Azospirillum brasilense: one gene and its partner. The protein of the gene in region 2 binds, or shares a complex with, the protein of the main gene of each other region. Links are inferred from orthologs where the notes say so. Each region holds a gene or a part of one and is shown on either strand. Other genes may lie near its edges. The genes, in order: trxB and trxA.

Evidence for each region.
Region 1: the proteins of trxA (region 2) and trxB are in contact, whole or in part, in a crystal structure (PDB 1F6M), measured with the Escherichia coli proteins. The link is inferred for Azospirillum brasilense from one-to-one orthologs.

The regions. Positions count from the first base shown.
Region 1 is NZ_CP012914.1:735,203-738,463, forward strand. What follows is about bases 297-3,244. They hold trxB (thioredoxin-disulfide reductase), read right to left. Parts: upstream 2,290-3,244; coding sequence 1,303-2,289; downstream 297-1,302. Other genes in these bases: AMK58_RS03325 (Dps family protein), read left to right, coding at 297-631; AMK58_RS03330 (DoxX family protein), read left to right, coding at 774-1,250; AMK58_RS03340 (2OG-Fe(II) oxygenase), read right to left, coding at 2,449-3,093; AMK58_RS03345 (2OG-Fe(II) oxygenase), read right to left, coding at 3,131-3,244. In the rest of the region: more of AMK58_RS03325, read left to right, coding at 164-296; more of AMK58_RS03345, read right to left, coding at 3,245-3,261.
Region 2 is NZ_CP012914.1:319,327-322,358, forward strand. What follows is about bases 50-2,768. They hold trxA (thioredoxin TrxA), read right to left. Parts: upstream 1,712-2,768; coding sequence 1,388-1,711; downstream 50-1,387. Other genes in these bases: ccmA (heme ABC exporter ATP-binding protein CcmA), read left to right, coding at 50-540; ccmB (heme exporter protein CcmB), read left to right, coding at 537-1,202; addA (double-strand break repair helicase AddA), read right to left, coding at 1,923-2,768. Also shown: more of ccmA, read left to right, coding at 1-49; more of addA, read right to left, coding at 2,769-3,032. UniProt on the Escherichia coli protein: Participates in various redox reactions through the reversible oxidation of its active center dithiol to a disulfide and catalyzes dithiol-disulfide exchange reactions.

The DNA of each region.
Region 1 (3,261 bases), 420 kb from region 2 along the record:
CCAAGCTTGTCGGGGAGGCCTTCACGGCATGCCGGGGCATGCGGGTTGCGCAGGGCTGCTTCTTAGAAAGTTTCTAAAGTAGGGTCTTTACCCGGGGCGCAGCGAGGCGTAGCCTCGATTGCAGCCAAGAATGGAAGACAACCCCACGGAGGATTGAGAAACCATGCAGATCGACATCGGGATCGCGGAAGCCGACCGCAAGGCCATTGCCGAGGGCCTGAACAACGTGCTCGCCGACACCTTCGCCCTGTACCTGAAGACGCATTCCTTCCACTGGAACGTCACGGGGCCGATGTTCAACACGCTCCACACCATGTTCATGACCCAGTACACGGAGCTGTGGACCGCCCTGGACGAGGTGGCGGAGCGCATCCGCGCCCTTGGCTATCCGGCGCCGGGCAGCTTCTCGCAGTTCACCAAGCTCGCCTCGATCAAGGAGGAGCAGGGCGTTCCGAACGCGCAGGAGATGCTGCGCCAGCTCGTCGAGGGGCACGAGGCCGTCGCCCGCACCGCCCGGAAGGTCTTCCCGACCGCCGAGGAGGCCAACGACCAGCCGACCGCCGACCTGCTGACCCAGCGCCTGCAGATCCACGAGAAGACCGCCTGGATGCTGCGCTCCATGCTGGAGTAGTCGGCGCTGAGCGGTTTGTGATTCGACTTGGTGTTTCGACGGGGCGCCGTCCTTCGGGGCGGCGCCCCGTCCTTTTGGGGTCGGACAAAAGAACAGGGGGCGAAACAACAGGGTGGCTGCGCGCGTTCTCCTTGGATGTCCGATGGACGTGAGAGAGGGCGCCATGGCCTCCTACAATTACGACCGGGTGCGGGGAGCGGACCGGGCGGCGACGGGCGGGCAGGATGTCCTGCTGCTGGCCGCAAGGCTGCTGATCGGGGCGATTTTCGTGCAGAGCGGCTTCGGCAAGCTGATGGACCTCGGCGCGTTCGCCGGAAGCCTGGAAGGGCAGGGGCTGCCCATGCCGATGCTGCTGGCCGCGCTGGGCGGGGCGGTGGAGTGCTTCGGCGGGCTGGCCGTGGTGCTGGGGGCCTGGACGCGGCTGGCCGCGGCGGCGGTGGTGCTCTTCACCATCATGGCGACGCTGATCGCCCACCGCTATTGGACCTACCCGCCGGAGGCCCAGGGGATGCAGCGCATCCAGTTCATGAAGAACCTCGCCATCATCGGCGGCTTCCTCGCGCTGATCGCCGCCGGGGCCGGGCGGTTCAGCGTCGACGGGATGATGAACCGGCGCTGACCAACCGGGGCGGGATAAGGGGACCGGTCGCCCGGCCCCCGCCAAAACAGGCTTACCAGTTGCCCGCCGGGCTCGGCTCGCCCTCGTGGTGGGCCAGCCAGCGCTCGGCCTCCAGGGCGGCCATGCAGCCCATGCCGGCGGCGGTGACGGCCTGCCGGTAGATCTTGTCCTTCACGTCACCCGCCGCGAAGACGCCCGGCACGTTGGTGGCCGTCGAGTCGGGGGCGGTGACGATGTAGCCCTCGGAGTCGGTCTCCACCTTGCCCTGGAAGACGGCGGTGGCGGGGACATGGCCGATGGCGACGAAGACGCCGGCCACCGGGATCACCCGCTCCTCGCCCGACTTCACGTTCTTCACGCGCACGCCGGTGACGCCGCGCGGGTTGCCCAGCGAGCCGTCGCCCTCGCCGACGATCTCCTCGACCACGCTGTCCCAGACGACCTCGATCTTGGGGTTGCGGAACAGCCGGTCCTGCATGATCCGCTCGGCGCGGAAGCTGTCGCGGCGGTGGATGACCGTCACCTTGGAGGCGTGGTTGGTGAGGTACAGCGCCTCCTCCACCGCGGAGTTGCCGCCCCCGATGACCGCGATCTCCTTGCCGCGGAAGAAGAAGCCGTCGCAGGTGGCGCAGGCCGACACGCCGAAGCCGCGGTAGATCTCCTCGCTGGAGATGCCCAGCCAGCGGGCCTGCGCGCCGGTCGCGATGATGACGCTGTCGGCGGTGTAGGTGTCGCCCGAGTCGCCCTTGCAGACGAAGGGGCGCTGGCTGAAGTCGACATCGGTGATCAGGTCGAAGACCATCTTGGTCCCGACATGCTCGGCCTGCTTCTGCATCTGCTCCATCAGCCACGGTCCCTGGATGGGGTCGGCGAAGCCGGGATAGTTCTCGACGTCGGTGGTGATCATGAGCTGGCCGCCCGGCTGCATGCCCTGCACCATCAGCGGCTGCAGGTTGGCGCGCGCCGCGTAGATGGCCGCGGTATAGCCGGCAGGACCGGCGCCGATGATGAGAACCTTGGTGTGGTGGGTGCTGGGCATCGCTCTGTCCGTCACGATCTGATCTGATGCGGACCATAGGGCCGCGCCGAACATATGGTCCAGTTCCGACGCGCTGTCATCGGAAAGCCTGCCATGCCGGCCCATCATGGTGACGATGCCTCGCCCCGACCACCCGGGGGACCACCCGGGGAATGCCCCTCAATAATGGACCGGCGCGGCCCCCGTCCGGTTCTTCAGCCAGGCGCCGACGCGGTGACGCCACTGCTCGTGCCAGATGTAGACACTGTTGCGGACCCAGTTCATCTGCACGGCGCGGCGCCGGCCCTCGAAGGAATGGTGCCCGTGCCAGGAGGTGTCGGTGCGGCGGAAGCACAGCAGCGTGCCCTCGTCCGGCGGCACCTCGGCGGCGTAATCCTCCAGGTTCGGGCTGCGCAGCACGCGCAGGCGCCCGCCCGACGCCTCCCAGGGTGGGTTCATGTAGATCAGGACGGTGACGATCTTGCTGGCCGAATCGGGGTGGATCTTCCCGTCGGTCGCCCGGCACATGCCGCGGGCGGTGAACATGGTCGGGTAGCGCGACAGGTCGAGTCCGAACTTCTCCGAGAAGGCCTGGCAGACCGCTTCGCTGCGCAGCTCCTCAATCAGAGCGTCGAAGGCCGGCCCCTGTGGGAAGACGCCGAGCGGAATCGAGCCGGGCTTGTCCACCTTGGGGTAGTCGCGGTGCAGGGCCTCCAGATGCTCCCGCTTCACGAAGCCGGGGACGCAGAGGAAGTCGAACGGCTCGTGCTGCAGCGGGGTGGCGCGGAAGCGGTCCAGATCCAGCATGGTGGTGGGCGTGGACATGGGGCGGTCTCCAGGCGGCAATTCAGGCCACGGCAATTCAGGCGACAGGCGTGTCGGGGAAGGCCAGCTCGTGGCGCGCGCGCCATTCCGGGCCGACGTAATTCACGATGATCGACTTGCGCACGCCGCGGATCGGGCGCGGGGCGAAGCCATGCCACGTGTTCGTTC
Region 2 (3,032 bases):
GGGCTGCTGAAGCCGATCCGCGGCCAGCTGTCCTGGGACGGCGTTCCGGTGACCGACGATCCCGACGCCCACCGCGGCCGCATCCATTACGTCGGCCATCTCGACGCGGTGAAGCCGGTGCTGAGCGCGGTGGAGAATCTGTCCTTCTGGGCCACGCTGGGCGGCGCCGCCGACCCGCGGGGCAACGCGCTGAAGGCGCTGGACCGGCTGGGCGTGCCGCACATCGCCAACGTGCCGGGGCGCTACCTGTCGGCGGGGCAGAAGCGGCGCCTGAACCTCGCCCGCATCATCGCCGCCCCCGCCGCCCTGTGGCTGCTCGACGAGCCGACCGTGGCGCTCGACCGCGCGGCGATCGCCCTGTTCGAGGAGATCATCGCGGAGCACCGGGCCGGCGGCGGCATGGTCGCCGTCTCCACCCATGTGGACATCGCCATGCCCGGCGCCGGCGAGCTGCACCTCGATGAGTTCACCCCCGTCCCTCACGACGGGGACGACGGGGGCGGGGACGACGACGTTTTGGAAGAGGAGGACGCGGCGTGACCCGCTTCCTGCGCCTGATCGGGCGCGACCTGCGGCTGGCGCTGCGCCAGGGGTCTGACGCCAGCATCGCCGTGATGTTCTTCGTTCTCTGCGTGGTGCTGTTCCCCTTCGGCGTCGGGCCGGAGCCGAACATCCTCGCCCGCATCGCCGCCGGGGTGATCTGGGTGGCGGCCCTGCTCGCCTCGCTGCTGTCGCTGGAGCGGCTGTTCCAGAACGACTACGAGGACGGCTCGCTGGAGCTGCTGTCGCTGTCCACCCTGCCGATGGAGGCGGTGGTTCTGGCCAAGACGCTGGCCCACTGGCTGGTGACCGGCCTGCCGCTGATCGCCGCCGCCCCGCTTTTGGCGCTGCTGCTGAACATGGACGCGGAGGGGTTCGGGGTGCTGGTGCTGACCCTGCTGGTCGGCACGCCGATCCTCAGCCTGATCGGCAGCATCGGCGCCGCGCTGACTCTGGGCGCCCGGCGCGGCGGCGTGCTGCTGTCGCTGCTGATCCTGCCGCTCTACATCCCCGTGCTGATCTTCGGCGCCGGGGCCATCGACGCCGCGCTGAACGGCCTGACCCCGCGCCCGCATCTGCTGCTTTTGGGCGGCCTTCTGGCCGGCGCCCTGCCGCTCGCTCCCTGGGCCAGCGCCGCCGCCCTGCGTCAAGCGGTGGAATAAGCAGCGGCGGCACGACTGCACAGCCCGCGACTGCACAGCCCGCGACTGCAAAGCCGATGTCGATGATGAGCCGCTTTTCCGACAAGCGGCTCGACAGAGGGGACCGTGCCTTCTGTACGTGTATCGTGCCAAACAAAAAGCCCCGCCGGAGGGGCGGGGCTTTTCGATCGTCCGGGGAGCGGGGCTCAGAGAGCCTCGTCGACCCACGAGAACAGGGCGGTCTTCGGCAGGGCGCCGATCTTGGTGGCGGCGACGTTGCCGTTCTTGAACAGCATCAGCGTCGGGATGCCGCGCACGCCGTACTTGGTCGGGGTGCCGGGGTTGTCGTCGATGTTCAGCTTGGCGACGGTGACCTTGCCGCCATACTCCTTGGCGAGGTCGTCGAGCGCGGGAGCAATCATCTTGCAGGGGCCGCACCACTCCGCCCAGAAATCGACCAGGACCGGACCGTCGGCCTTCAGCACGTCCTGCTCGAAGCTGTCGTCGGTGACCTTGATGGGATCGCTCATGTGACCTCTATGCCTGGGTTCAGGGGCACCGCCGCGCCGATTTTCCACCGGCGGCGGACCCATCCCTCATCGGTGGAATTTGCCAAAATGTATGACCGACCCCCCTTGCTGGTCAAGCCGGGGCGCGAATGCGGTCTCGTCAACCCAATCCGCCGTCCCGTGCAACGCGGCCGGGGGTGAAAAGTTCCATGGGCGGACTATCACGCGCGCCTCACTCCGGCAACTCCATCAAAGCGGGGGTATCGGTCCACAGCAGGACGCAGCGCACCGCCTTGTTCGGGTAGATGGCGCGCAGCGCCGCGCGGTAGGCCTCCATCTGGCGGACATAGACCGGCGGCACATCCTCCGCCCGGACGGGTGGCGGGCGGTTGGTCTTGTAGTCGACGATCCACACCGCGTCGTCCTCGATCACCAACCGGTCGACCCGGCCCGACAGGGCGCGCCCGGTGACCAGACCGACCACCTCCACCTCGGCGCGGGAATTGGGGCCGAACAGCCGGGAAAAGCGCGGGTCGGTCAGGACGCGCATCGTTTCGCATGCGATTTCATCCTGGCGCTCCGCCGTCAGCTCATGCCCGGGGCGGGCGAGGTAGCGGCGGGCGGCACCCTCCCGCGCGTCGGGCGGCAGGTCGGGCAGGGTCTGCATCAGCCGGTGGATCAGCAGGCCGCGCTTGAAGCGCGCCCCGTCGTCCTCGCCGAGCGGCGAGCGCATCGCCGGCTCGTCGCCATCCGGGCGGGAGGGGGTGAGGGGGCGGGACGGCTCCGGCTCCTCCGGCGCGGCGGCGGTCAGCCAGGGCGGGGCTTCCTGCGCCGTCAGCACGCGGCCGGCCCCGGCGCCGTCCGGCTTGGGCACGGCGGTCTGCGGGTCGGCCAGCCGCCACCCCTCGCCGCTCCAGCCGTCCGGGCAGAGGGTGGAGAAGTCGAAGGGGTGCGGCACGCCGATCTCGCCCATCGCGGCCTCGACCAGCTTGTACCAGCAGACGTCGGACGGCTCCTTCCTGCCCTGATAGCCGCAGACGTACAGCCGGTCCTCTGCGCGGGTCAGGGCGACGTACAGCAGGCGCCTGTACTCCTGGTCGCGGCGGCGGTTGGCGCGGGCGCGGGCCTCGGCGCACAGCGCGTCTTCCTGCGAGCGGCGGGCGGCGAAGAGCGGCACGGCGCAGCCCTCGTCGGGCCAGAGAATCGGCGGGCTCTGGGTCGGCGTGCCCAGCGTGTCGGGCAGAAAGACGATGGGCGCCTGGAGCCCCTTGGAGCCGTGCACCGTCATGATGCGTACGCGTCCGCCACCCTGCTCCAGCTCGCGCTTGATCTCCGCTTCGCT